One region of the Lysinibacillus sp. JNUCC 51 genome, then DNA from elsewhere that is predicted to be linked to it. Evidence: riboswitches for the same ligand, from Rfam matches in the RefSeq annotation. Region 1 holds a riboswitch; each other region holds the start of a gene.
The links. Region 1 has a riboswitch for S-adenosylmethionine ahead of metA (homoserine O-acetyltransferase MetA). Riboswitches for the same ligand answer to the same signal wherever they lie in the genome.

Region 1 (10,275 bases):
GAGTAAGCGGGAACTCAATGAATTAGCGATTGTGGCAGCATTAGGAATAGATAAAGTAGATAATGAATTTAAAATAACTGTTCAAGTTGTGGTTCCTGGTGAAATTTCCTCTAAACAGCCTTCTTCAGGACGATCACCAGTTATTACCTATCACTCAACAGGTGCGACGGTCTTTGAGGCAATTAGAAAAATGACAACAGTAACAGCTAGAAAACTTTATTTTGCTCATCTTCAAATAGTTGTGCTCGGAAACCAATTGGCAGAAGAAGGAATTAACGAATCGTTAGATTTGATTTCAAGAGATCATGAATTCAGAAATGATTTCGAAGTTATCGTTGCCCATGAAGCAACTGCCGATGAAGTTTTAAATGTATTAACACCTATCGAAAAAGTACCCGCTAATAAATTACTAAATTCTCTAAAAACGTCAGAGAAAACTTGGGGTACAACCGAATCCATTAAAATTGATGAATTAATCAATACTATAAATAATAAAACAACAAGTGTAGTCATTTCTGCCATTGAAATAGAAGGGAATAAAAGTGTTGGAATGGAGCAAACGAATGTTAAACGATCGAAATCTCCTGTGCTATTAAAGTACAAGGGCTTAGCTGCTTTTAAAAAAGGTAAACTCATTGGGGTTTTAACGGAAGAAGAGAGTAAAAGCCTAAGTTTTATAAGGGACAAAATACAAAGTACAATTGAAATTCTTGCTTGCCCCAAAGGAGATACGTTAGCAACAGAGATTACGCACTCGAAGACGAAAATAAAAGGTAAATTTGAACATGGGGCTCCCAAAATCGAAGTTCTTATAGATGTTAACCAAAATGTTGGAGAAGTTCTATGTAAAATAGACCTTACGAAAGAAAAATCGATTCACCTCATAAATAAAAAAACAGAAGAACTTATAAAAAAACGAATCGAAGAAACAATCCGTTCAGTTCAGCAAAATTACAGGGTCGATATTTTTGGTTTTGGTGAAGAACTTCATCGCACAAATCCCAAAGAGTGGAAAAAAATTAAAAAAGACTGGCTAACGATATTTCAAGAACTACAAGTGAAAGTTGATGTACATGTCAACACAGAAGGAGTAGGAACGATGGAAAACTCATTAGTGAGTAAGACGAAGGGAGAATAAGCCATGATTATGACGATATTCATACTAATAATTTCAGTTGTTATTGCCTTTGTCTTCATTCCAAAATTAAAAAAAAATAAAGAAACGAAAACGATTGTTATTTTTTCGACTTTTTTATTGATCGGCGCTGCATTAAATATTGCGGTCTCATTAAAGGTAAAAATTCCAAGCCCCCTTGATTTGATTACCTTTATTTTTTCACCTATTAAAGATTTAATCGTCTCCCTAACAAAATAATAAGAAACTTTATGTTAAGAGAAAGGGGTATCGTTCATATGGAAAAAGAAATAATTAGTTCAAGACAATTTATGATCATTACCCTTCTCTTTTCAATTGGGACAGCCATTCTATTTCTCCCTGCTAGTGTAACAATCGAAGCAAAGCAAGATGCATGGATTGCAGCTATCATTGGTGTCGTTTTAAGTTTACCATTATTAAAGCTTTTCGTTGCTTTCGGAAATAGAACACCCACCCTTACATTTGTAGAGGCTAATGAAAAGATATTAGGTCGTTTTTTCGGAAAATTTACTTCGATTGGCTTTATTCTTATATCCCTTCTTTCTGCAGGTGAATTATTATATTTCATTGGATTATTCATGAGAACGGAAATTATGCCAGAAACACCTACGATGGCTTTTGCATTTCTGTTCAGTATTATAATTATTTATGCTGCATTTCTCGGAATTGAAGTTTTTGCCCGTTCTGCAGAAATATTATTTCCTATATTTATGTTAATTTTTATTTTCTTTGTAATTTGTATTTCACCATCCATCAAGATTGAAAATTTACAACCAATAATGGAAACGCCAAAAAAATCAATATTCTTTAGTATGATTCGATTTATAAGTCTTTTTTCATTCCCACTTGCTGTATTATTAACGATTTTCCCTTCCGCAGTTAACGTCCAAAAATCTGCACAAAAAGGTTTTTACATTGGTTCAATTATTGGAGGGATTGTATTAGTTACTATCATTACACTGTGCATCCTTGTCCTAGGTCCAGAAAATACTGCTACTAGGACATTTCCAAGTTATTCATTAGCTAAAAGAATATCAATCGGGAATTTCTTGCAGCGTATTGAAGTTATTTTGGCAACGATGTGGATTATATCAATTTATATTAGAACTTTTATGTATTTTTATGCTGCGGTTATTGGTATCGGACAACTATTTAAAATCAAAAATCATCGCCCGCTCATTTTTCCACTCGGAATGATTATCCTTGGACTTTCACAAATTGTTCATCCTAATATCATTCATTCAGATATTTACAATAGAGACACATGGCCTATATTTTCCTTCGTTTTCATGGTTTTTTTACCACTAGTTTTATTAATAGTCGCGAAGATTCGTAAAATTAATGGTGATCAAGGAAATAATACGCAAAGTAATTGTATTACACAGAATGAAAGTAGTAGTAATAACGGAAATGTTACTCAAGGTACAGGTAGCAATAATAACGATAATTCTTCACAGAGTAATAGTAGTAGCAATGGCGGAAACGATACACAAAGTGAAAGTAGTAGTAATAACGATAATTCTACTCAAAGTGACAGTAGCAGTAATGGCGATAATTCTACTCAAAATGGAAGTAATAGTAATAACGATAATTCTACTCAAAATGGAAGTAGTAACAATACCGGCAATACTACTCAAAATAGTAATAGTAGCAACAATGTCGGTAATTCTACTCAAAATGAAAATAGTAGCAATAATGTTAATTCTATTCAAACTGATAGTAGTAACAATAGCGGTAATTCTACTCAAAATGAAAATAGTAACAATAGCGGTAATTCTACTCAAAATGAAAATAGCAACAATAGCGGTAATTCTACTCAGAATGATAGCGATACCGGCAATACTCCAAACAGTGAAAAAAATAAAGAGTCTCCAGAAAATTAACAGCATAGTGGCATAAAAAATGATGACCCTTATCATTTCATAGTCATCATGGAAGAAGACAATTGAAATTCTTGCTTGCCCTACAGGAGATACTTTAGCAACAGAGATTACGCACTCAAAATACCAAAATAAAAGGTAAATTTGAAAATGGAGCTCCCAAAATCGATATTCTTATAGATGGTAACCATAATGTCGGAGAAGTTCTATTCTCCCTCAAAATAATAAAGAACTTAATGTTAAGAGATAAGGGGTATCGGTCATATGGAAAAAGAAATAATTAGTTCAAAACAATTTATGATCATTACCTTTCTCTTTTCAATAGGGACAGCCATTTTGATTATCCCTGCTAGTATAACAAGTGCAGCAAAACAAGATGCCTGGATTGCGGCGATCATTGGTGTCGTTTTAAGTTTACCCATAGTAAAGCTTCTCGTTACTTTAGGAAAACGGACACCTACCCTCACATTTGTAGAGGCTAATGAAAAGATATTAGGTCGTTTTTTCGGAAAATTTACTTCGATTGGCTTTATTTTTCTATCCTTACTTTCTGCAAGTGATTTATTATTTATGATTGGCATTTTCATGAAAACAGAAATTATGCTAGAAACACCAACGATGGCCTTTGCTTTTCTATTCTGTATTATCATTATTTATGCAGCGTTTCTAGGAATTGAAGTTTTTGCCCGTTCTGCAGAAATACTATTCCCTATGTTTATTTTAATTTTTATTATTTTTGTAGTATGTATTTCACCTTCCGTCCAATTAGAAAATTTACAGCCAATAATGGAAGCTCCAGCAAGATCATTATTTTTTAGTATTATTCGATTTATGAGTCTTTTCTCATTCCCGCTTGTCATACTATTAATGATTTTCCCTTCTGTTGTTAATGTCCATCAATCAGCACAAAAAGGTTTTTACATTGGCAATATTCTTGGTGGGATTGTCTTAATTGCTATCATCACACTGTGTATCCTTGTCCTAGGTCCGGCAAATACAGCTTCTAGGACATTTCCTAGCTATTCATTAGCTCAAAGAATTTCAATCGGGAATTTTTTGCAGCGTATTGAAGTTATTATGGCAACAATGTGGATAATATCAATTTATATAAAAACTTTTATGTATTTTTACACTGCGGTCATCGGCATCGCACAAATATGTAAAATTAACAATCATCGACCGCTTATTTTTCCACTAGGAATGATTATCCTTGGACTTTCGCAAATTGTTCATCCTAATATCGTTCATTTGAAAGTATACGACAGAGATATCTTTCCAATTTTTTCATTCATTTTCGCGATTTTATTACCATTAGTCTTACTACTTGTCGCGAACATTCGCAAAATTAACGGTAATCAAGGGAATAATACAAATAGTAATTGTAGTATACAGAATGAAATTGGTAGTAATAACGGAAATGCTTCTCAAGTTGCAGCTAGCAATAATAACGTTAATTCTACACAGGATGAAAATAGCAGTAATAACGATAATTGTACTCAAAATGCGAGTAGTATTAATAACGTTAATTCTACTCAAAATGTAAGTAATAGTAATAACGTTAATTCTACTCAAAATGTAAGTAATAGCAATAACGTTAATTCTACTCAAAGTAATAGTAGTAGTAATAGCGAAAATCCTTCACTGAGCAAAAGTGATAACGCTTCAAGCAATTCTACACTGAATGATAGTGATACCGGCAATACTCCAAACAGTGAAAAAAATAAAGAGTCTCCTGAAAGTTAACAGCATAGTACCAACGCCTATGCTAATAAATGAGCATCTCAACGAGAAGGAGTCCCTTCCCTGTCATATATCATGGAGATTGCCTAAAGGTGTTAAGAAAAGCGGGTCTTCGAATGCCCAGAACCAACTAGACTTGCTTACTTTTATTTTTTTACGAAATAAAGATTTAATTGTCTCCATGACAAAATAATAAGGAACTTTTAAAAAAAGGGGTAATGTTCATATGGAAAAAGAAATAATTAGCTCAAGACAATTTATGATCATTACCCTTCTCTGTTCAATTGGGACAGCTATTTTAATTAGCCCTGCTAGTGTAACAAGTGTAGCAAAACAAGATGCCTGGATTGCAGCGATCATTAGTGCCGTTTTAAGTTTACTCTTAATAAAGCTTTACGTTACTGTAGGAAAACAGACACCTACCCTTACATTTGTAGAGGCTAATGAAAAAATATTAGGTCGCTTTTTCGGAAAAATAACTTCGATTGGCTTTATTATTCTATCCTTTATTTCTGCCGGTGAATTATTATATTTCATTGGCATTTTCATGAAAACAGAAATTATGCCAGAAACACCTATGATGGCCTTTGCTTTTCTGTTCAGTATTATCATTATTTATGCAGCATTTCTCGGAATTGAAGTTTTTGCCCGTTCTGCAGAAATACTATTCGCAATGTTTATTTTAATTTTTATTGTATTTGTAGTTTGTATTTCACCTTCCGTCCATATGGAAAATCTACAGCCAATAATGGAAACACCAGCAAAATCACTATTCCTTAGTATTATTCGATTAATGGGTATTTTTTCATTCCCACTTGTCATATTATTAATGATTTTTCCTTCTACTGTTAATGTCCATGAATCAGCACAAAAAGGTTTTTACATTGGCACAATTCTTGGAGGGATTGTCTTAATTGCTATCATCACACTAGCTACCCTTGTCCTAGGTCCGGAAAATACTGCTTCTAGGACATTTCCTAGCTATTCATTAGCCCAAAGAATTTCAATCGGGAATTTTTTGCAACGTATTGAAGTTATTATGGCAGCCATGTGGATAATATCAATTTATATTAAAACTTTTATGTTTTTTTACGCCGGGGTCATCGGCATCGCACAAATATGTAAAATTAAAAATCATCGACCGCTCATTTTACCATTTGGATTGATTATCCTTGGACTTTCACAAATTGTTCATCCTAATATCATTCATTCAGATATTTACAATAGAGAGACTTGGCCTATTTTTTCCTTTTTTTTCGCAATCTTATTACCATTAGTTTTACTACTTGTCGCGAAAATTCGCAAAATTAACGGTAATCAAGGAAATAATACACAAAGTAATTGTAGTACACAGAATGAAAGTGGTAGTAATAACGGAAATGCTTCTCAAGTTGCAGGTAGCAATAATAACGGTAATTCTACACAGAGTGCTAATAGCAGTAATGGCGGAAATGCTTCTCAAAATGTAAGTACTAGTAATAACGATAATTCTACTCAAACTGATAGTAGTAGCAATCCTGGAAATGCAACACAAGGTGAAAGTAGTAGAAATAACAGTAATTCAGCCCAGAGTGCTAGTAGCAGTAATGGTGGAAATGCTTCTCAAAAATTAAGTACTAGCAATAACGATAATTCTACTCAAAGTAATAGTAGCAACAATGCCGGGAATGCTACTCAAAATGAAAGTAGTAACAATGCTGGTAATGCTACTCAAAATGAAAGTAGTAACAATGCTGGTAATGCTACTCAAAATGAAAGTAGTAACAATGCTGGTAATGCTACTCAAAGTGCAAGTAGTAACAATGCTGGTAATGCTACTCAAAATGAAAGTAGTAACAATGCCGGGAATGCTACTCAAAGTGCAAGTAGTAGCAATATCGAAAATCCTTCACAGAGTGATAGTAGCAGCAATACTACACAGAGTGATAGTGATCGGGATACCGGCAATACTTCAAGCTAAGATAGAAATAAAAATTCATCAGAAAATTAAACAGCATAATGTTAAAAATGATGACCCTCAAATATCAAGGTCATCATTTTATTAATTGCTACAGTGTTAAATATGATATTCAATCTCATCAACGAAATCCCATTCGTATGGTGTTTCTTGGTAAACATAGTAGTTCAACCAATTCGAAAATAATAAATGTGTATGGGCACGCCATGAATTAATCGGTTCATTTTCTGGATTATCATGTGGGAAGTAATTTACAGGTACCTCAATATCTAATCCTTTCGCAACGTCGCGACTATACTCATCGGCTAAAGTTGTCGCATCATATTCAAGATGGCCAGTAATCATAATGTTTTTATTATCCTTAGATTGCACAATGAAAACTCCAGCATCTTCTGAATAAGAAAGTAATCGTAAATCAGGATGGCTTAGTACTTCATCAATTGATACAGATGTATAACGTGAATGTGGTGCCGTAAATAAATCACTAAAGCCACGGACTAAATCCACTGTTAAATCCGTAATGACATGAGAATATACACCTGAGCATTTAGCAGGAAGCCCAATTTTACCGATACCGTAATGATGGTATAACGCTGCTTGTGCACCCCAACATATATGTAAAACCGAAGTTACGTTTGTCTTGGACCAATCCATAATTTCTGAAATTTCCTGCCAGTAGTTCACTTCTTCAAAATCCATTTTCTCTACTGGTGCACCCGTAATAATCATGCCATCATAGCGGCGATGACGAATTTGATTGAAGGTCGTGTAAAATAACTGTAAATGTGATTTACTGACATTTTTCGATTCATGCGTAGCCGTATTTAAAAATGTAATATTTACTTGTAAAGGTGTATTCCCTAATAAACGTAGTAATTGCAGTTCTGTTTTTTCTTTTTCCGGCATTAAATTTAAAATTAATATATTTAACGGACGAATTTGTTGAGTTTTTGCTCTGTCCTCTTCCATAACGAAGATTTTTTCCTCACGTAAATGTTCTCCAGCTGGTAAGTTTTTCGGAATATTAATTGGCATCTTGCATTCCCCTCTCAATAATTTTTCTCTGTTAGAATCAATTAGTGCCTTAAGATCAATGCACGGGCCCTGCGCAAAGCTCAAATATCAAACGATAAATTAAAAAATCCCCCTCATTCCATATGAGATAGAATGAGAAGGATTTTTCCACGTTCACTCTTATCTCTCAAAGGATAAATCCTTTGCTGGAATTAGCACCTTTCTAACTTTAGTTAGAGGTTGCTGAAGCGTCATCGGGCCAAATCCCTCAACTTCTCATGATAAGATTATTTAATTAAAAAGAATTGTAACATGAACAATTAAGAATATCAATAAAACATAGAATATTTTGTTATTAACTATGCATGTCATTATGTAATTTGTTAAACACTAATTCTGAAGGGAACTATGTTTATTCTATGGTAAACATGCTGTAATTATGTTAACATATACCTTTAGTAACAGAGAGGAACGTGAATAGTTTGATTAATATTGAATTTCCAAAACCAAATGTGGTTATTCGCCAACGCGAACAAGATTTAAAACCAGGTGATGTACCAATTACACCGTACCACGGTTTTATTGATTTCCATAAAATCACACGTGAAAACGGTGGTATTTTCTTATTCTATAATGAAGAGAATGAGTTATTATTTGTCGGTAAAGCACGTAAAATTCGTCAACGTATTAAAAAACATTTTGAGGACAATGTGTCACCAATGAAAAATCATCGTGATGAAGTTTTCAAAATTGAAGTGTACGAAGTAGAAGATCCAATGGAACGTGAAATTTACGAAACGTACGCGATCAATAAATTCCGTGCTAAATACAATGTTGATAAAGTTTTTTATTAATATTTAACGAAAAAAAGAATCTGCTTGCCCTCTGTAATGTACAGGACGGCTTGCAGATTCTTTTTTTATACTTTCATTCTAAGAAAAATGCTTTACGTTCTTTAGTAATCCATTCCTCAAGTTCCGTATCATCGCTCTTTAACAGTCGATTGACAAGCACGTCATGCCATATATAATCCTCTAATAAATATATATGAACAGGATCATTTGTAATAAAAGCCGTTTCTTGATTTGACGGAGAGTGACCATAAATCATTTGCTTGCCATCTATCGATAAAATAAACCAATGAGGTGTAGACGCATTCTTTGTATAGCGAGTGATACGGTGTTGATCAATGGAAGCTATATGGTCCTCTACATACAAGGTAATTCCATGAACAGGAATATGCTTCGCGACCTCATGTATATCTTCTCGCAATTCTTCATACATATCTTCCCACATCGATAATATAACTTTTTTCTGCGCTTGTTTTAATAATGACTGACAATAATTGACGATTGCATCTTTCCCTTTTAGCGTGACAACCTTATGCTCCGCTTCCTGCTCTTTTATCTCTAATTTTTCTAATTGATCACTAATCGACGTAAAATTCGATTGCCAACGTTGCTGAATTTGTTGTAAAAACACAGCGACAGGAATGGAAGAGTATGTCGTTTGATCTGCCGTTTCTTCTTTCAGTACTAACCCTTTTTCAACAAGTACATCAAGTATGTCGTATATTCTTGCACGTGGGATACCGGAATTTTTACTTACTTGATAGGCACTCACATGACTATTTTGGACGAGTGCAGTATAGGCCTTTGCTTCATATTCTGTGAATCCCAGTTCTTTTAATTGGGCGATTAATAATTCCATCGAATCCCTCCATTACCTCTATTATAAGTTAAGGCCATGAAGATAAGCCAACGAAAAAATTAATCTTTACAGTTCTATAGAATTTAGTTACTATTTCAGTAGTAACTATTTAAAGAGGTGTAAGCATGCTATTTGAAGTAGATTTAAATGTAGTTATATTATTAATATCTTTTGGATTTTTAGCCGCCTTTGTAGACGCAGTCGTAGGAGGTGGTGGATTAATTTCATTACCTGCCCTTATGTTTGCTGGTTTAAATCCAGCGGCGGCCGTAGCGACCAATAAACTTGCCGGTACAATGGGAGCATTGACATCAACCATTTCCTTTTATCGCTCTGGTCAGCTAGAAATTCGTTCGGTTATCAAGTACTTTCCATTAGCATTTGTGGGATCACTTTTCGGAGCTTGGACTGTGCATTTAATCAATCCTGAATTACTAAAACCACTAATGCTCATAATGCTTGCAGCCGTTGCAGTCTATACAATCTTTAAAAAAGATTGGGGTTCAGTAGCTGCAGTCAAAAATTTAAAGTTTACACACTTAGTTTTATTCATGCTATTGATATTTAGCATTGGTTTTTATGATGGATTTCTTGGCCCAGGAACTGGCTCATTTTTAATTTTTAGCTTTTTATTAGTCGGCTTCGATTTCTTAAAGGCAGCAGGAAATGCGAAATTTTTAAACTTAGCAAGTAATTTAGCAGGTCTTTTAATGTTCGCCTACTTAGGTCAGATTCATTATGTCTATGGTTTACTAATGGGTATCGCACAAATTGCCGGTGCACTCGTTGGCTCACGTATGGCGATTAAAAAAGGTAGT
Region 2 (10,275 bases), 1.5 Mb from region 1:
GGTGCATCAGGCTACGGTACGCTATTAATCGGTGCGCAAGGATTGTTTGAATCAGGCTATATTAGTGAACACGATTTAAAAATCGCTAAAAAATTAGCGTATGTCATTGCTGGTGGTAAAGTTCCGTATGGCACATTAGTAGATGAACAATACCTATTAAACCTTGAGCGTGAGGCGTTCCTAAGCTTAGTTGCAGAACCTTTATCTCAACAAAGAATGCAGCACATGCTTTTAAAGGGCAAACCACTGCGTAACTGATTTTAAGACTGAATAAACCATACTTGCACATGAAACAAAGGGGGATTAATACGATGCGTGAAGCCGTTATTGTAGCAGGAGCACGAACTCCAATTGGAAAAGCGAAGAAGGGTTCTTTAGCAACAGTTAGACCAGATGATTTTGGAGCGGTTGTTGTCAAAGAAACATTAAAAAGAGCAGGCTATGAAGGTCCGATTGACGATTTAATTTTAGGGTGTGCAATGCCTGAAGCTGAGCAAGGCATGAACGTTGCACGTAATATAGGAGCGCTAGCTGGGTTACCAGATACAACACCAGCACAAACAATTAATAGATTCTGTTCATCAGGTTTACAAGCAATTGCTTTTGCAGCAGAGCGTATTATGCTAGGACATTCTAAGGTAATTCTTGCAGGTGGAGTCGAATCTATGAGTATGGTGCCAATGGTAGGTAATACACCTCGCTTAAACCCAACATTAGCAGAAACTGCTCCTCAATATTATATGGGGATGGGGCACACAGCAGAGGAAGTGGCACGCCAATACGATGTAAGTAGAGAAGATCAGGATGCATTTGCTGTGCGTTCACATGAGCTTGCAGAAAAAGCGATTAAAGAAGGTAAGTTCAATGATGAAATCGTACCAATCGAAGTGGAGCAGCATTATGTAGATGACAACAACAAGCCACAGGTGAAAAAATTCACTTTTAGCATGGATGAAGGTGTACGTCCAGGTACATCTGTAGAAGGTTTAGCGAAGCTTCGTCCAGCCTTCCATGTTAAGGGCAGTGTTACAGCTGGTAATGCCTCTCAAACTTCGGACGGTGCAGCGGCAGTACTAGTGATGGATCGTGAGGAAGCAGAAAAGCAAGGGCTTACACCAATGGCGAAGTTTTTAGGCTTTGCAGTTGGTGGTGTACCTCCTCAGGTGATGGGTATTGGACCAATCGTGGCAGTACCTAAAGCACTTGAAATTGCAGGGTTATCAATTGATGACATTGATTTATGGGAAATTAACGAAGCATTTGCATCACAATCCTTACAAGTCGTACGTCATTTAGGCATCGACCAAAACAAAGTAAATGTTAATGGTGGAGCAATTGCCCTAGGTCACCCACTGGGTGCGACTGGTGCCATTTTAACACTAAAACTTATTCATGAATTAAAACGACAAGGTAAGAAATATGGTGTCGTGACAATGTGTATTGGCGGCGGAATGGGTGCTGCAGGAGTATTTGAACTTCTATAATTTTTGCTAGATCAGCTTGGGGTGCAGCGTTTTCGGTTGCCTCCGAACAAAGTACTCCAAGCTTTTCTATATATTGGGGATTAAAAGCTATTAAAAATAGATATATAGGGAGGAATTTAGAATGACAGAAAAAACAACAGATTTCATTAAAGGCGGCGGATTTATTATTGAAGATGTGGAATTAGATCGTGTATTTACACCAGAAGATTTCACAGATGAACATAAAATGATTGCTAAAACAACTGAAGAGTATGTAGCAAATGAAGTGTTACCAGTCGTTGAAAATTTAGAGCACCATGAATTTGAGCATTCGGTTCGTCTTCTAAAAAGTGCTGGTGAGCTCGGCTTACTAAGTGCAGATGTACCTGAAGAATATGAAGGTCTAGGATTAGACAAAGTTTCTTCTGCATTAATCGCAGAAAAAATGTCTGTTGCTGGTGGCTTCTCTATTACACATGGTGCACACGTAGGTATTGGTTCTTTACCAATCGTACTTTTCGGAAATGAAGAGCAAAAGCAAAAGTATTTACCAAAGCTTGCATCAGGTGAATTAATTGCTGCTTACGCATTAACAGAGCCAGGTTCAGGTTCTGATGCATTAGGTGCAAAAACTACTGCGAAGTTAAATGATGCAGGGACACATTATATTTTAAATGGTGAAAAGCAATGGATTACAAATGCAGGCTTTGCAGATGTATTTGTTGTCTATGCAAAAATCGATGGCGATAAATTCACGGCATTTATCGTTGAACGTGCTTTCAATGGCGTTTCTGTTGGCGCAGAAGAGAAAAAAATGGGTATCAAATCTTCATCAACACGTACATTAATCCTTGAAGATGCAGAAGTACCTGTAGAAAACCTATTAGGTGAAATAGGTCGCGGACACGTTATTGCCTTTAATATTTTAAATATCGGTCGCTATAAATTAGGTGTTGGAACAATTGGTGGCTCAAAGCGTGCATTAGAGCTAGCCATTCAATACACAAACCAACGTCAGCAGTTTAAAACGAAGCTGTCAGATTTCAATCTAACAAAAGAAAAATTATCGACAATGGCTTCACAATTATATGCGTCTGAGTCATTAAACTATCGTACAGTAGGTTTATTTGAAGACCGTTTAAGTCAGCTAAGCCCAGATGAGCAAAAGCAAGGGAAAGTTATAGCTAGTGCAATTGCTGAGTATGCAATTGAATGTTCTATTGCTAAAGTATTTGGTTCTGAGACTTTAGATTACATTGCAGATGAAGCGGTTCAATTACACGGTGGTTACGGCTTTATGGCTGAATATGAAGTAGAGCGTATTTATCGCGATTCACGTATTAACCGTATTTTTGAAGGTACTAATGAAATTAACCGCATGATTGTACCAGGTACATTTATGAAAAAGGCGTTAAAAGGTGAATTGCCATTGCTACAAGTTGCTCAAAACTTACAACAGGAGCTACTTATGCTAATGCCTGAGGATGTAGGCACAGAGCCTCTAGCACAAGAAAAATATCTTGTGAAAAATGCGAAGAAAATTGCTGTTTTAGCAGCAGGTTTAGCGGCACAACGCTACGGCGCGAAGCTTGATCAAGAGCAAGAAGTATTGGTGAATATTGCTAATATCGCAAACCAACTATTCGCAATGGAATCAGCTGTATTACGTACAGAAAAAGCAATCGCTCGTGACGGTGCTGAAAAAGCTCATCAAAAATTACTATACACTCAAATCTTCTGCCAAGAAGCGTTTGCAGAAATCGAAAAAGAAGCAAAAGATACGATTCTTGCTTCAGCAGACGGCGACGCTGCACGCATGACATTGTCTGCGCTACGTAAGTTAACTCGCAACAACCCATACAACTTAATCGCGAAGAAACGCGAAGCTTCTGTTAAATTAATTGAAGCAGAAAAATTTGTAGTTTAATATTGCAGACTAACCTAGCTATCCGAATAGAAGAGATAGCTAGGTTTTTTTGTTGGAAATAAAAGTATAGATCTTGCAAAATGAGGGGGTGATTTCCGTTCCAGGCTGGGGCTTTTGTCGCTGACGCTTCGCTTTCGCGCAGAGCAAAGTTTTCTAGGGGGGTACGAAGAGCCGCTTGGGGCAACAGGTGTTTTTTGCGCGAAAGCGAAGTGCTAACGTAGCGACAGGGGGCCATTCTGTGCGAATGCGTAGTGCAACGAAGCGACAGCAACAGCAGGATGTTGGTTTCGAAGGCGTTATCACAGGACGTGATGGTTTTAGCCAACACTTTTAAGTTTTATCTACCAACTTTTAAAATTTATCTACCAACTTTTACGTTTTATCGACCAACTTTTGAAATTTATCGACCAACTTTCACGATTTATCACCCAACTTATGAATTTTATCGACATTCACCTGCAAAAGAGCAAAAAAAGATTCATACACAAACTGTGTGTGAATCCTTTGTCGCGCAGTCTTCTCCATTCAACTAATACGCAAAGTAAGCAACCTCTGACATTTGTTTTATAGTAAAAGGGTTTCGTCTACACGAAGCGAAGCGGAGGAAGCGGCTAAACGCTAGCCCACAGGAAAGCGCCCAGCGTGGAACGAAATCAACCCCACATTTTAATATGATGAGTTTCATTTTGGCTCGTAACAGTTATGATGGTATACTACAGAAAATGAGGGATACACTGAAAATGTAGTTCCTAAAAATGATAGTAGAGGAGCCTATAAATGACGATTCAACTAATTCAATATCCGAAATGTACTACTTGTAAAAAAGCTCAGAAATGGCTAAATGATAATGGGGTATCATACGAAGAGGTACACATTGTCGAACAACCACCTACAAAGGACGAATTATCAAACTTATGGCAAGCTAGTGGACAACCTTTAAAGAAATTTTTTAATACTTCTGGTATGAAATATCGTGAGCTTGGCTTGAAAGATAAGCTCGCTGAAATGACTGAAGAGGAGCAGCTTGAACTGCTTGCATCAGATGGTATGTTGATTAAACGTCCGATTGTAACCGATGGAAAAAAAGTTACTTTAGGGTTTAAAGAATCAGATTTTGAGCAAGCTTGGAAATAACCACTTTTAACTTGTTTAAGCAGTCTCCCACCTCTATAGTTGGTGAGATGAATACGGTTATAAGTCACTTTTCAAACAACCGCTGAAAGAAGTTAAAGCCTCCGGCGGATGTCACGGAATCGGAAAGAGTTCTTTGTGCAAAAACAAAGCCGAATCCAAACACAATTATGCCGAGATATAATTGATTCTTGCTTGTTTTTATGCAAGAAGTATGGCACACTGAAAGTGAATATATTACATATTTATGGAGGGGTTTTTTGCATGAGCACACCTAAAGACTTACGTTACTCTGAAGAGCACGAATGGGTAAAAGTAGAAGATGGTAAAGTACGTATCGGTATTTCTCATTTCGCACAAGCTGAACTTGGAGATATCGTTTTCGTTGAACTTCCACAAGTTGGAGACGAAATCAAAACTGATGATCCATTCGGTAGCGTAGAATCTGTAAAAACAGTTTCTGAATTATATGCACCAATCTCAGGTACAGTAGTTGAAGTAAATGCAGATTTAGAAGATAGCCCAGAATTCGTTAATGAATCACCATATGAAAAAGCATGGATGATCGTTGTAGAGCCTGCTGATGCATCAGAAGTTGAAAAACTTATGACAGCTGAGCAATACGAAGAAATGATTGCTGAATAAGACAAGCCAATAATAGAAAAACGTCGGAAACTACCGACGTTTTTTATTATCTTCATTCATTCTTCCACTATAGTTGGTGAAGTAAATGCAAGTATATTCCCTTATCAGTAGGTGTCTAACTGTATCAACGACAAAGTTTATTGATATAATGAATATAAGGGATATGTCTAAATGGGGGTGGCGTGATGTTCGAGGGAAAATGCTTAATTGTTGAAGGCCGATCGGATAAACTTCAAATTGAACCTATTTTAAATGAAGACGTAAAAATACTTTGTACAAATGGAACAATTGGTGTGCATCAATTAGAAGAGCTACTCGATCCGTATGAGGGTTGCGAGCTTTATACATTTTTTGATGCAGATACATCGGGAAATAAGCTACGGGCATTAATGGACAGACATTATCCAGAGGCTGAGCATTTACGTACGATGCCAACATATAAGGAAGTTGAGACAACTCCGAGGAAAGTATTAGCGGCGATATTGCTTCGTGCGCATTTCTCAATCCATAATGAATATATTTTGTAAGGTTGCGTGAAAAAAGATGGAAGAATGGTCAAAAGAGCAGTGGAACGCGGTTATCCAGTCAGGTGAAAAGGCTGCTTTTTATTTATATACACCAATGTGTGGAACGTGTGCAGTTGCATCGAAAATGATGATGGTTGTTGAACAATTGCTGCCACAGCTTCAGGTCGGAAAAGCGAATATTAATTTTATAGAGCAAATAGCTTATGATAATAAAATCGAAAGTGTACCATGTTTACTCGTATGTGAAGGCGGAGAAGTAACAGAAAAGGTTTATGCCTTTCAATCCGTACCATATTTATACGAATTATTAAAAAACTAATTGACTGAATATTAATCGCGTGGTAAAGTAACAAATATATTAAAAAAACAATAAATATATCGAACTCTTATAAAGAGCGGCGGAGGGAAGTGCCCTATGAAGCCCGGCAACCATCACAATCGTGAAAAGGTGCCAAATCACCCAAAGATTTATCTTTGAAAGATGAGAGAACGGTCTAACGTATAAGCTACGTGACCCCTTCTACTTATCTATTAAGTGAAGGGGTTTTTTATATGAGAAAAGGAGAATTCGCTATGATCAATCTTCAAAATATTACGAAGAAATACAAAACCGCGAATGGCGAATTAATAGCAGTCAAAGACGTCAACCTTTCCATTAATAAAGGAGAAATTTTTGGCATTATTGGCTATAGTGGCGCTGGTAAAAGTACAATGATTCGCTTGTTAAACGGTTTAGAAAAACCTACTTCTGGTACGGTGACTGTTAACAATCAGGAATTTTCATCCATAAAGGGGCAGAAGCTCAGAGATGCTAGACAAAAGGTCAGTATGATTTTCCAACATTTCAATTTACTTTGGTCTAGAACTGTTGCGGAAAACATCGCTTTCCCACTAGAAATCGCAGGTGTTCCAAAGGCAAAACGTGAAGCACGTGTGAAAGAATTGATTACACTAGTTGGTTTGGAAGGGCGCGATAAAGCATATCCATCACAACTATCAGGGGGACAAAAGCAACGGGTAGGTATCGCTCGTGCACTTGCTAATAATCCAGAGGTATTGTTATGTGATGAGGCCACATCCGCACTCGATCCAGAGACAACGGATGCTATCCTTGATCTACTTGTCGATATTAACGAACGATTAGGTCTAACGATTGTGTTAATCACACATGAAATGCATGTTATTCGTAAAATTTGTCATCGTGTAGCGGTTATGGAAGCTGGAGAAATTGTAGAACGTGGTGAAGTATTACAAGTATTCCAAGCTCCACAAGCAGCCATTACGAAAAAATTCGTTTCTCAAATTACAGATACGAAGGAAACTCAGGAAACTGTGGCACAAATTAAAGCAAATTATCCTGAGGGACAACTTGTTAAGCTAATCTTTGTAGGAGAAAAAACAGAGCAGCCTGTCATTTCACATCTTGTGAAACAGTTTGATGTAGAAGTAAGTATTGTACATGGAAATATTTCGCAAACGAAAAATGGAGCGTACGGTACACTTATTGTGCAAATTGATGGCTCAGAGGCCAATGTTGCTGCTGCACTTAGCTACTTAAATACAGTCGAAGTACAAACGGAGGTGATTGCAAATGCTAACTAGTCTTTTTCCGAATGTCGACTGGGAAAAAATGTGGGACGCTACGTATGAAACATTGTACATGACAACAATTTCTACGGTCATCACATTTATACTTGGATTAGTGATTGGAATCTTATTATTTTTATCAAGTCCCAACCAACTATGGGCCAATAAAATTGTGAACTTTTTAACAGGATCAATCGTTAACATTTTCCGTTCGATTCCATTTATCGTTTTGATTATCTTATTAATTCCATTTACGAAATTTTTACTCGGCACGATTCGTGGCGCAGACGCGGCTTTACCAGCATTAATTATTGGAGCTGCACCATTCTATGCGCGAATGGTATTAATTGCTTTACGTGAAATTGATAAAGGTGTTATTGAAGCAGCTCGTTCAATGGGTGCCAAAACGTCAACAATTATTTGGAAAGTATTAATTCCGGAATCTTTACCAGCGCTTATTTCTGGTCTTACTGTAACGGCTGTAGCACTTGTTGGCTATACTGCAATGGCAGGTATTATCGGTGCAGGGGGTCTAGGAAACTTAGCATTCTTAGATGGTTTCCAACGTAATCGCACAGATGTAACATTAATGGCGACTATATTAATCTTAATAGTAGTATTTATTATTCAATGGATTGGCGACTTAATTACAGCCAAAACAGATAAACGCTAAAAATTGTAGTGAAGGAGCTTGCTCACAAAAAAGAGGTTATCTCGGTTTTATACCGCTAACATATAAGAAAAAAGGGAGAGTAATAAAATGAAGAAGTTATTAACAGGATTATTGTTATCTGTATTAGTACTAGCTCTAGCTGCTTGTGGTGCTGGTAAAAAAGAAGAGAAAAGCTCATCATCTGATGCTGGTGAAAGCAAAGAAAATGTAACATTAACAGTAGGTGCTTCTAATACACCACATGCTGTTATTTTGGAAAAAGCAAAACCAATTTTAGCTAAAGAAGGTATCGATCTTAAAATTGAAACATATCAAGACTATGTATTACCAAACCAACATTTAGATTCTGGTGAACTTGATGCGAACTACTTCCAACACCTACCTTTCTTAGAGCTTAGCATGAAAGAAAATGGTTATGACTTTGTAAATGCTGGTGCTATTCATATTGAACCAATCGGTATTTACTCTAAAAAATATAAATCTCTTGAGGATCTTCCAAAGGGTGCAACAATTTTACTTTCTAGCTCAGTTGCAGACCACGGTCGTATGCTTTCATTGTTAGAAGCTAAGGGCTTAATTAAATTAAAAGATGGTGTTGATAAAACAGCAGCAGAAATAAAAGATATTGCAGAAAACCCTAAAAACTTAAAATTCGATGCAAATACAGCGCCTGAAATGCTTGTACAAATGTACGAAAATAATGAAGGTGATGCAGTTCTAATCAACTCGAACTTTGCAATCGATAACGGCTTAAATCCATTGAAAGATGCAATTTCTCTTGAAGATAAAGAATCTCCTTATGTAAATATTGTCGCTGTACGTGCTGGTGATGAAACAAAACCAGAAATTAAAAAATTAGTAGAAGTATTAAAATCTAAAGAGATCCAGGACTTCATTGTTGAAGAGTGGAAAGGCTCAGTTGTACCAGTTAAATAATTAATATTTATCAAAAAGGGTATGTAAGTATGACAGCTTACATATCCTTTTTGTTTGTCGACTAAAGAATAATTGCGTATCGATTAACAAAGGTTGATGTTCAATCCGAGTTGGAGCTTGGGTGGCTCTTGGCTTCAATCTCCTCGTCAATCTCCGGGACAAATCAACAGTTTCTCATCAGGATGAGGCGACAAGCTGAATCAAAATAGTGTTTTTTGAAGTCTGAAAGGGTATGTAAGAAATACAGCTTACATACCCTTTCTTCTATTATAAAAGGGTTGTCTTTTGTCAGAAAAATATAACATTTTATCGAAAAAGGTATTATTCTGTAGTTTTTAGCAAAAATGTAATAATATTTTAAACGTAATTGATTTACCAAAAATTTTGTATAGCAATTGTTTAGTCATCTTTATTACTATTGTTGTTGTGTTTATAAATCAAAAGAATGCTATAAAAATAATGAAGGAGAATAACATGCTTCTTCCATCAACTGGGGTGAACATCAATGAATAATTTAATTATCGCAGAAGACATTATGCAGGAGCATGAGGTAAAAGGGTATTTTGAAATATTGCGTGAGAGTGTTATTCGCTCACGTTTAACAATGACTGCAGTCTTTTTTAAAGTAGCAAATTCCTCACAAGGAACTGATATAGAACGAAATCAAGTGAATCATCAAATCTCGGCTTTTCTAAAATCAAAAATACGAAAAACAGATTTACTTTTTCAACTAGCAGATGGCATGCATTGGGGAATATTTTTTCTGCAAAGTAGTGAGGTAGAGGTAAAGGCGTTTTTAAAACGGATTTTCGCAATTCTAACGCAAGAAAGGGAATATCAACGAATAGAGTTAAAAGCTTCCGTTACTGAAATAAGAAATAATAGTGTTAACTTTGAAACATTGTTAGATAAAAATAAGCTCAAACTAGCAGATGACGAACAGCCGACTTGGTCAGTAGAGCAGGTTACAGATTATCGTGTACAACCTACGGAGCAAGTAAAGGTTAGCATTATTGAACAAAATGAAATCTTTAGAAAAGTGCTAGAAACGACGCTCAAAAATTTAGACATTCCTCATTATACTTTAGACGTGTCAACCTATGAAGATGGCTATAGTTTTTTACAGTCCGATAGCTATAAAACAGGCCATGTGCATTTAGTCGTGATGAACGATATTTTACCACGTAAAAATGGCTTAGAAATTTTGCACATTTTACGAGAAATGCCGAATGAGAAAAAGTTTATTATTTATATGATGTCAGAACGAAACTCAGAGATTGCGACACTTAATGCCTATGAAGGTGGCGTCGATGAATATATCGTAAAACCGTTTAATTTACGTGTATTAGAAGCAAAAATTAAGCAGACTTTTGCGAGGTTTTGGCT
Region 3 (10,275 bases), 260 kb from region 1:
AGGATAATTTTTTTTTCGTTTTATGAAACATTAGTCTTCCCTCAGTTTATAGCCAATCCCTCTAACATTTTGAATACGTGATTTGGATTGACCATCATCAATTTTTTTTCGAACAAGCTTGACTAAAGCATCTAAGGAATTATTCGAAACATCGTAATCGTAGCCCCAAATATAAATACAAATTTGTTCTCTAGTTAGTACACGACCTTTATTAATAAATAAATACTCCAAAAGTAAAAATTCATTTTTAGTTAGATCAATACTTTCATTATTGTACAAAAACACACGAGAATCTACATTCAGCTGTAATTGATCGATCTGGATAACCTGTTCTATCACTTTATCTTTTCTTCGTAGTAACGCGCGAACTCTAGCTAACAATTCCTCTATTTTAAAGGGCTTTACTATGTAATCATCTGCGCCACTATCAAGACCTTTAATAATGTCTTCTGTATCGTCCCTCGCTGTTAGCATTAATATACTACCATTGAACCCAGTGTTTCGAAGCTGCTGGCAAACTTGAATTCCACTAAGGTGCGGCATCATCCAATCTAAAATAACAAGATCATATTGCTCCGTATGTGTATGGTCTAGCGCTTCCTGGCCATTCTCCGCTTCAGTCACATGGTGAAATTCTTTCTTTAAAATATGAACGATATTTCTTCTTAACCGTGCATCATCTTCTGCTAGTAATATTTTCAAGGCAGCTTCCTCCTATTTACAATATTCAACTAAGTATACGCTAAAAAAATGAAATGAAACTGAAAAAAGTTCCTTCCTCCGCTATATGTATTCCATAGTTCGATAAGAGTTGAAGTTTTTCCTATCTATAATGTTCTTAAATATAGAAATAGGGGGACAAATAATGAATATTTATAAATTTACAGTATTGTTAGTTTTAACGACATTTTTAATGGGATCTTCATTTGCCATTGTTAAATTGGGATTGCCTTATGCATCACCACTATTATTGGCTGCACTTCGCTTTATACTTGCAGGGATAATGATGGCTGTCGTCGTGTTCGCGTTAAGACCTCATCCAACTTCAAAAGAAGGCTGGATGAAAATTTTAACTATTGGAGCATTTCAAACTGCGGGTGTGATGGGCTGTATTTTTTTAAGCCTACGGACGATTACAGCAAGCGAATCCTCTATTCTAACATTTACGAATCCTTTGCTTGTCGTCATATTTGCTACAATATTTACGAAAGCGCGTTACCGATTGTATCAATGGTGTGGTGTTTTCTTGGGGCTAATTGGTGTTACGATTACAATGGGTATGCAGATTGAAGGGGAAATCGGAATTCTTTTTGGTATTCTGTCAGCTGTTTTTTGGGCAATTGCGACACTACTGGCTAAAAAATGGGGTGTTTTATTTGATACATGGGTGCTATCTGCCTATCAAATGCTTTTTGGTGGTTTATTACTTTTATTGGCAAGTTTCGTGTTAGAACAACCATTTTTTACTGTGTATGTTCATTCAGTTTTCATTTTATTATGGCTTAGCATTTTCTCGTCAATTGTGCAATTTGCCGGCTGGTATTATCTTTTACAAAATAGTGATCCTGGAAAAACGAGTGCCTTTTTGTTTTTAGCTCCTTTTTTCGGCGTGATAACAGGCTGGATATTATTAGATGAACCATTTAAGCCATCGTTAGTCGTAGGAGGGCTGTTTATAATTGTTGGTATTTACTTAGTGAACCGTAATTTTACAACTAACGCTAAAAAAATATCCGCGGAGAGTCGAGTATAGACTATCCGCGGAAAGAAGACAGCGCCCTGTGCCCGATTATATATCTAACTGAAAAACTTCTTTAAAGCCAGTGCTTCCTTTTTCGGTAACTTTAATGGCACGAATAGACGGGACACGAGTCACCCAACCCAAACTTAATAAATGTGCAAGTATCCCTTGACCAAGAGCACCAGCTAGATGATAACGTCGTTCACTCCAATCCAAACATGCAGGGGAAAAAGATCGTCGCTTTCTTTTTAAATCATCTAAATCAAGACCGAAATCTGTAAGAAATTGTGCGCCTTCAGAGGTTATAAGAAACTGTTTTTCTTCTAGTTTTAAATAACCTGCGTTAAGCAATGATTCTGTTAATTGAACACCTAGTTTACCAGCTAAATGGTCATAGCAAGTTCTTGCACCCTGTAATAATTTCATTTGGCTAGATTGTTTTAAAGAGCGTACCTCGGGTGGAGGAGAAATCGCTAAAAAAGATTCTAGTAAATGAGCAATTTCTTCGTCTGCTAATTGAAAATATCGATGACGGCCTTGTTTCTCTACTTTAACAAGTTTACCATCTACTAACTTTGCAAGATGAAAGCTAGCAGTCTGAGGCTTAATAGCTGCCATATAAGCTAATTCACTGGCAGTATGAAAACGACCATCCATCATACTAGCAAGCATCGTAGCCCTAGAAGTTTCTCCAAGAAGCGAAGCGATTTCAGCCATATTTGGATTAATACCCATTCGTCACAACCCTTTCTGCATTTCATATTTCGATTTTCGTATAAGTATTTATCGTTTACAATAATACATAAAAAGGTGGGAGTAAATAGCTATGAAAACATATTATGCCGTAATTTTCACATCACAAAGAACAGACGAGGATGGAGAAGGCTATGCCAAAATGGCAGAAGTAATGGATGAACTAGCACAAAAACAGCCCGGTTTTATCCGTGTAGAAAGCTCCAGAAATGCTGAAGGGAAGGGCATTACTGTATCCTATTGGGAATCACTAGAGGCTATTCATGCGTGGAGAGAAAATTCAAAACATCTAGTTGCACAGCAATTCGGAAAAGAAAAATGGTACATGCAATATAATGTGGAAATTTGTGAAGTTATAAAAGATTATTCTTTTATAAAGAATTGAAAGTATCAATATGATGATTTTTTACCATGGAAAAACGTTAATTACATAAGCGTTTTATGCGATTAAAAACTAATAATATCAAAATCTTATGAACATTATAGTATCATGAAATCATCACTGAACTAATATGGAGAAAAGTTACCTACGATCAATAAAGGCTTATACAAGAATGTCATCTCGTTTTAAATAGTTTATCTATTACTGAATTAGTTATAGTAAAAAGGGCATATAACAATAAAAACATCCAGATAAAGTTCAAATGAAAATCTTCAACTATATAAATTAAGAGTCCAACAATTACTGCGATTATTAAAGATTTATATACTGTGCTCATTCATCAAGACCTACCTTTTCTAAAAGTATTAAATTTTATTACCAATTATTTTACATCAACCCCTTGGAAATTCCGAATATAATTATCAAACAAACAATACGGAACCGTATTCAGCTCATGGAGAAAGAGAGAGGGATTAACCCCTGACCTCTCATACCACTGTAAGTACGGTTCCGTATAGGACGGTTCAAATCAGATAATTAACGTAACGCAGGTGTTCATAACGTTCTTACAGAATTACCCCAAATAAAAAATCCAATCGTTTTGATTAATCTTTTCTCAAAACGATTGGATTATTTTAATGTAATATCAATATTATTTAAGTGATGAAATCAGGCTGTCTTTTTTGCTGGGTATCCGATAAGGATAGCGATGATTCCGCAAATTCCAATAAGGATTGGATAGAAAGAGTATTGTAGCATGCTCACTGGCGATATGCCGGCTACACTTGCGGCTGCCAGGAATTGGGCTCCGTATGGAAGAATGCCTTGGATCGTACAAGAGAAAATATCTAATATACTTGCGGACTTTCTCGGCTCAATCTCATACTGATCAGCAATATTTTTTGCAAGCGGACCAGCAATTAAAATTGCAATCGTATTGTTGGCAGTAGATAAATTAGTTAAGCCCACTAGGCCAGCAATGCCAAATTCAGCACCCTTTTTCGATTTAATTCTTCGTGTCGCAAGGTGAAGTAGAAAGTCAATTCCTCCATTAAACTTAATAACCTCAACCATTCCAGCTATTAATATTGCTAGGAATGCCATTTCATACATGCCTGCCATTCCTTCGCCAATCTTTTGGAAAAGGCTCATTAATTGATAGCTGCCATCCGCTAAACCAACAGCCCCAGCGAGAACAATCCCAGTTGCTAGAACAAGGAAAACATTCATTCCAGCTAACGCTAAAATAATAACCAAAACATAGGGAACAATTTTTATCCAACTATAACTTAAATGCTCAACTTGTCCCGTTTCACCCATTGTGATAACCCCTAAAATAATGCTCGTTACAATAGCGGCCGGCAACACAATCCAAAAATTAACCTTAAATTTATCCTTCATTTGTGCGCCCTGTGAGCGAACGGCAGTAATTGTTGTATCTGAAATAAAAGATAAATTATCACCGAACATCGAACCACCAACAATCGCTGCCATTACTAAAGCCATAGGAAGGTCGATATGCCCGCTAATCCCAACTCCAATTGGCGCTAGTGCAACAATCGTTCCTACCGATGTACCCATTGATAGGGAGATAAAGCAGGCAATAATGAACAAGCCTACGACAAGCAGGTTTGGCGGAACGACCGATAAAGCAAAGTTAACAGTGGAATCCACTGCCCCCATACCTTTCGCTACTTCTGAAAAGGCCCCAGCCAAAAGAAAAATAATAACCATCAGCATGACATTTAAATTTCCTGCGCCTTTGCAAAAAATATCAACCTTTTGCGCAAACGATTCTTTTCGATTCATCGCAAGAGCCACAGCGCCTGAAATGGAAATGGCTACAATGACAGGGAAGGCGTAAAAATCACCTGTAATAACACCTGAACCAATAAATAAAATCAAAAAAACAACAAATGGGATGAGCGCCCATGGATTTTCTTTCTTCATGTCTACCTCCAAAAAATGTCTATTCTTTTTTACGAAAAAAGGCCTCTTCTTGTGATAACAAGAAGAGGCCTTATATTTATAAAACACTCCTCTTATCTATCAAGCCTTTGCCTGCTGGATTTGGCACAGTAACTTATTCATAAGTTCCGCTGCCGAGATTTCATTGGGCCAGTCCCTCCATCTCTCTTGATAAGAAGCAAATATATTATTTTTTTTCACAATAATAAATATTATAATAAAAAACCGATATTTGCAACATATTTTTATTCGAATTTTGTTTTAAAGCTATATTCAGAAAAATTTATTGAGGAAAATTGAACATGTAACAAGGGTCAGAGGAAATGTAATTTTTAGTACGGTTGTGAAAACTTAATATAACAATTGAAGGGGGATTTAAAAGAAGTGTTGCAACTTAAAAGGAGGCGCCCTTTAAAATGGAGAGCGCCTAAAACATTTGTGGTAAAAATTCGTTCATAAAGCGTTGATTTTTACGCAGCCATATTTTTAAAATCATACGATGCGTTAGAAGTCGTTGTCTTTTATGTGGTCTAGACTTTGCCTCTATCAAACTTTGTAGTAGAATACATGTTTCTGTTGCGAATGCTTGTGGGTCAACGAGGACATCAAGTTTATAATCAATTAACTGAGCTGCTTGAACCTTTGCAAGCAATTGTGCAAAACGTGTATTCATTTCTGGAAAGTTTTCTTCTAGTTCTAGGTTGATTAAAGTATTTAGTGTTTGTTCAATTTCAGCTTCGAGCGCTTTTAATTGTTCGATGGAAGGCTGTGTCAAAAAATCACCTCTAGTTTCTCATAAATGCTGCTACACAAGGAAAAAGCCAAGTGCTGCGAAAAGTAAACCGAATAAAACTGTAGTGCATATATAAATAATCGCTTGTCTCCATTTTTTTTGCTCTAATAGTTGCAAACATTCAAAACCAAATGTTGAAAAGGTCGTATAGGCTCCTAAAAATCCAAGCCCTATAAAATGCCAAATCCAATCACTTGGATGTAATGCAAATAGAAAGCCAAGGGCAAAAGAACCTGTTATATTAATAAAAAATGTTGCCCATGGGTATGTATGGACAATCAATTTTCCAAGATAAAATCTTGTTAGTGCACCCAAAAATCCACCGATACCAATAATTATCATACGATGCGCCCCTTTGCAAGCTTAAATCCTAGCCAAGCACAAGCTAAACCGCCAAATACACTCACTAAAATATAAAGAACGGCTTGTAGCCATTTACTATCCTGTAAAAGTAATAGCGTTTCTAATGAGAATGTCGAAAAGGTTGTAAAGGCACCAAAAAAGCCAGTACCAATTCCTAAAATAATAGGAGTACGCTTTGTAAACGTTGTAAATAGCCATGCTAAACAAAAGCAACCAATTAAGTTTATGCAAAGTGTTGCAAATGGAAAACCACCGTTATTTGAAAGTGCTAGACCAAGGCTATATCGACAAATGGCTCCCAAAAATCCGCCAATTCCAACAGCTAAAAATGATTTCAAAGTAAAGACTCCTTATTAAATTTCTATATTAAAAAGTGTATCATGAGATACCCACTTTAGATATATTTCTATAGTTATATGGATTCAAATATATCAAAGAGAGATCAAATTTAAAATGACATGATTTTTTTATTATATTTTACTCCGTTTTACCAGCCTTGATTCAAATGTTTTCTTCTAAAATACTATTTTAGTAAACTATCGATTTAGAAAAATATATTTCTTATATTTCCTGTCAAATTACTTCGTAGTTAATGTCCCTATATCATCTCTTAATATGTATATATCTAACAAGGAGGAGAAGCTCTTTAGTAATCAAACACTATTACACCGTTGACTGAAAATCTGATAACGGTTAATCCGTTATGCGGAAAGCCCGTTAACGGAAAAACTGCCACTACTAATTCATAAATTACTAAATAATAATTATTATTGTTATAGGGCTGGGGCCTTAGAAAGCACACAGTAAAATTCAAAACAGTAAACGACGTTTCAACTTATATTCAACTTGCTAAGGACGGAGATTGTGGCATTGGCATATTACTAGTACACCGATAGTTGTTATAGTGAGCAAAAATCTCTATATTTGCTATTCGCGAGAGGAAAGTCTAGTTAGATAACAGGTTGCTGCTTGGATAACTCCCTTTTTTTGGCTAGCGACGGTTAGCGGTTCTTTGTTTTTTTGTGAAGTGGACGATAAATTTAAGTTAGGTGATAAATTTAGAAGCTGGTTGATAAATTTAGAAAGTTGGTTGATAAATTTAGAAAGTTGGTTGATAAATTAAAAAAGTTAGTTGATAAATTAAAAAAGTTGAGCAATAAATTGAAGTTAGGCGACAAATCAGAGATTTGTTCCGATAAATCTCAAGATTGTTCCGATAAATCGATTTGGACCCTATCGAACTGGCTTTGTTCGATAGGGTCTTCCAGAACTTATCAGCAGGTGTCCAAACATCCGCTGAAATAGTGGAAGCTATAATTGATCTTTAACATTGTCAATGACAGTATCAAAGTCTTTATTGGTATCGACACTTTCCGTTATTGTAAAAACATAACCATCTGGATCTTCTAAAGTTAATTCTTTTGCATTCCAAGGTTGAACTGTCGGTTGTTGAATAATATTCGTTTTATTATCTAGTGCTGCTTGATAAATACTGTTAATATCACTAGAGAATAAATTAATAATGACTGAGTCAGAGGTGCTGACTTCTTTAGCCTGTAATAACATCAAATCTTGGTACTTTGTTCCTCTCAAATGTGTCATTGAAGTTGTTCCGTTAGCATCTGGAAAATCAAATACTGAATTGAAATTTAGTACGTTAGCATACCATTCCTTTGACTTTTCAATATTTCTTACTTTTAGCTTTACAAATAAGGGCATTTGATAAAATTCATGCATGTTTATTTCCTCCTTTAGGTTAATACAAACTAACCATAAAGGTTTACGTGACGTTAAAGTCAATACAAATAGTTGTAGTTTTTAATTCTAAATTTTAGTTCTTACTTATCGTCCCCATATTTTCACTTTTAGCAATTCGATACTTTAAAGCGTTAATTATTTCCTGAAAAATGTAAAAAATAACAGTGAGCTGGTTGACAAATATTTCTAAAGTGTGATAATCTTCAATAACACTATAACAATCTTAAGTAAAGGAGGGCATGACGATGTTAATTTTATCAGTATCATATCAAAGTACAACTGCATACATTGTCCATGTCTTCTAACATTTTTATTTTTCGTTGTAAATAAATGGCATGGGTAACTCCTGGCCTTTTATGAAGAGACACATGCTCTTTTTTGGGGTATGTGTCTTTTTTGTTGCAAAAAAGGGTTGTAGTGACAACAAAAAAGGAGTGCATGTGTATGCGAAACAAAGTACAAAAAATGATTTTCATCAAGATATTTATGGATAGTGGGTAGCACAGCTTTAACAGCACTAGAGAAAGAAGGTTATAATGTATGTTTGATGTTTTAAGTAAATTAAGTTGGTTTTTTAAAAAATACTGGAAGCAATATACTGTAGCTGTTGTGCTATTAATGATAGCAAGTGGCTTAGAAGTTGTTCCACCGTATTTACTAGGGTCAATTATTGATATATTGACTGCTGGAGAAATGACACCAGCTCTTTTAACGAAGTATGTTTTGATTTTTGTGTGTATCATGATTGGGGGCTATGTCCTTAATTTTGTGTGGCAATTCAGATTATTTGAAGGGGCCATTAACCTAGAGAAAATTTTACGTCGAAACCTTATGGAGCATTTTTTGCGCATGACACCGACGTTTTATGAGAAAAACCGTACCGGAGATTTAATGGCACGTGCGACGAATGATTTAAACGCAGTGTCGCTGACTGCTGGATTCGGGATTATGACATTGATTGATTCCACAATCTATATGGGCTTTATTATTTTTGCCATGGGTTTTATGATTTCGTGGAAGCTTACTTTTTTTGCAATGCTGCCAGTGCCGATCATGGCCATCCTTATTCAATATTTAGGGAAAATTGTGCATGAACGCTATATGAAGGCGCAGGATGCTTTTGGTGAGCTTAATGATAGTGTTCTAGAGTCGGTTGCAGGTGTGCGAGTTGTACGGGCATATGTACAAGAAAAAAAGGACGAAACAAATTTTGCGGAGATGAGCGAGATTGTATATGAAAAAAATATGCATACCGCAAAAATTAACGCATTATTCGGGCCGATTACGAAGGTCGGTACTGGAATTAGTTATGTTGTAGCGCTTGGCTATGGTGCTCATCTAGTGGCGGCTGATGCTATGACAGTTGGGCAGCTTGTAACGTTCAATGTTTACTTGGGGCTAGCAGTTTGGCCAATTTTTGCAATTGGGGAACTTATAAATGTGATGCAGCAAGGTAATGCTTCTCTTGATCGTGTACAAGAAACGCTAAACTACGAGGCAGATGTTCGGAATATTTCGAATCCGCGAACGATTGCGACACCGAATGCGATTGGCTTTGATGATTTAACATTTCAATATCCGATGAGTCAGGTAAAAAACCTCCAGGAAATTTCGTTGTCGTTGAAAAAGGGGCAAACACTTGGGATTGTTGGTAAAACAGGAGCGGGTAAAACGACCTTCCTACGACAATTATTACGCGAGTATCCAATTGGTGAGGGGCAGCTATCGATTGATGGAGTCGATATTACTGCACAAACGAAGGAGCAGTTACTTGACTGGATTGGCTATGTTCCACAGGATCATGTTCTATTCTCACGGACTATTCGTGAAAATATTTTATTTGGGAAAGAAGATGCTACACAGGCTGAATTGCAACAGGCGATTCGTGCAGCATACTTTGAAAAGGATTTAAAAAATTTACCAATGGGCCTTGAAACACTTGTTGGTGAAAAGGGTGTATCTCTTTCAGGTGGTCAAAAGCAACGTGTTTCAATTGCGCGTGCGCTTATTAAAGACCCTGAAATTTTAATGCTTGATGACTCGCTTTCTGCTGTAGACGCCAAAACAGAGGCAAGAATTATTGAAAATATACAGCGAGAACGACAAGATAAAACGACGATTATTACAACGCATCGTTTATCAGGAATTCAGCACGCCGATTTAATTATCGTGCTAGATGAAGGCCAAATTGTAGAGCAGGGAACACATGAGCAGCTTCTTGCACAACAAGGATGGTATAAAGAGCAATTTGACCGTCAGCAGCTAGAAGGAGGTGCCTCATGAGTACGAGTCAACGTTTAACGCGCTATGCAATGTATTTTAAAAAACCGATACTACTTGGACTATTTTTCTTAACAATCGCCGTCTTTACGGAGCTTGTTGGGCCTTTTATTGCGAAGCATATCATTGATAATTACATGACAATTGGCCGCATTGAATTAAAACCAATTACTTGGCTATTAGTTGTATATTTACTTTTAGCAATAGCTACAGCTGTTTTACGCTATTTTATGTACA

Region 2: another riboswitch for S-adenosylmethionine. It lies ahead of JNUCC51_RS16405 (methionine ABC transporter ATP-binding protein); the one in region 1 lies ahead of metA (homoserine O-acetyltransferase MetA).
Region 3: another riboswitch for S-adenosylmethionine. It lies ahead of JNUCC51_RS22380 (Na+/H+ antiporter NhaC family protein); the one in region 1 lies ahead of metA (homoserine O-acetyltransferase MetA).

Annotation. Positions count from the first base shown of each region.
Region 1 is NZ_CP065545.1:4,893,826-4,904,100, reverse strand. Features, by position in the region: gene JNUCC51_RS23755 (Ger(x)C family spore germination protein) at 1-1,138, shown strand, start outside; gene JNUCC51_RS23750 (hypothetical protein) at 1,142-1,375, shown strand; gene JNUCC51_RS23745 (GerAB/ArcD/ProY family transporter) at 1,414-3,039, shown strand; gene JNUCC51_RS23740 (GerAB/ArcD/ProY family transporter) at 3,301-4,779, shown strand; gene JNUCC51_RS23735 (GerAB/ArcD/ProY family transporter) at 5,003-6,736, shown strand; gene metA (homoserine O-acetyltransferase MetA) at 6,833-7,768, opposite strand; SAM riboswitch class I at 7,925-8,035, opposite strand; gene JNUCC51_RS23725 (nucleotide excision repair endonuclease) at 8,230-8,601, shown strand; gene JNUCC51_RS23720 (TrmB family transcriptional regulator) at 8,675-9,457, opposite strand; gene JNUCC51_RS23715 (TSUP family transporter) at 9,583-10,275, shown strand, end outside.
Region 2 is NZ_CP065545.1:3,408,516-3,418,790, forward strand. Features, by position in the region: gene JNUCC51_RS16370 (3-hydroxyacyl-CoA dehydrogenase/enoyl-CoA hydratase family protein) at 1-258, shown strand, start outside; gene JNUCC51_RS16375 (acetyl-CoA C-acetyltransferase) at 312-1,484, shown strand; gene JNUCC51_RS16380 (acyl-CoA dehydrogenase FadE) at 1,606-3,390, shown strand; gene JNUCC51_RS16385 (arsenate reductase family protein) at 4,168-4,524, shown strand; gene gcvH (glycine cleavage system protein GcvH) at 4,786-5,166, shown strand; gene JNUCC51_RS16395 (toprim domain-containing protein) at 5,352-5,693, shown strand; gene JNUCC51_RS16400 (thioredoxin family protein) at 5,710-6,012, shown strand; SAM riboswitch class I at 6,077-6,181, shown strand; gene JNUCC51_RS16405 (methionine ABC transporter ATP-binding protein) at 6,267-7,295, shown strand; gene JNUCC51_RS16410 (methionine ABC transporter permease) at 7,285-7,953, shown strand; gene JNUCC51_RS16415 (MetQ/NlpA family ABC transporter substrate-binding protein) at 8,041-8,889, shown strand; gene JNUCC51_RS16420 (response regulator) at 9,395-10,275, shown strand, end outside.
Region 3 is NZ_CP065545.1:4,634,737-4,645,011, forward strand. Features, by position in the region: gene JNUCC51_RS22355 (sensor histidine kinase) at 1-31, opposite strand, end outside; gene JNUCC51_RS22360 (response regulator transcription factor) at 31-702, opposite strand; gene JNUCC51_RS22365 (DMT family transporter) at 866-1,753, shown strand; gene JNUCC51_RS22370 (ArsR/SmtB family transcription factor) at 1,790-2,476, opposite strand; gene JNUCC51_RS22375 (antibiotic biosynthesis monooxygenase family protein) at 2,568-2,879, shown strand; gene JNUCC51_RS22380 (Na+/H+ antiporter NhaC family protein) at 3,546-4,838, opposite strand; SAM riboswitch class I at 4,916-5,022, opposite strand; gene JNUCC51_RS22385 (hypothetical protein) at 5,272-5,619, opposite strand; gene crcB (fluoride efflux transporter CrcB) at 5,650-5,979, opposite strand; gene crcB (fluoride efflux transporter CrcB) at 5,976-6,338, opposite strand; gene JNUCC51_RS22400 (VOC family protein) at 7,312-7,737, opposite strand; gene JNUCC51_RS22405 (ABC transporter ATP-binding protein) at 8,299-10,041, shown strand; gene JNUCC51_RS22410 (ABC transporter ATP-binding protein) at 10,038-10,275, shown strand, end outside.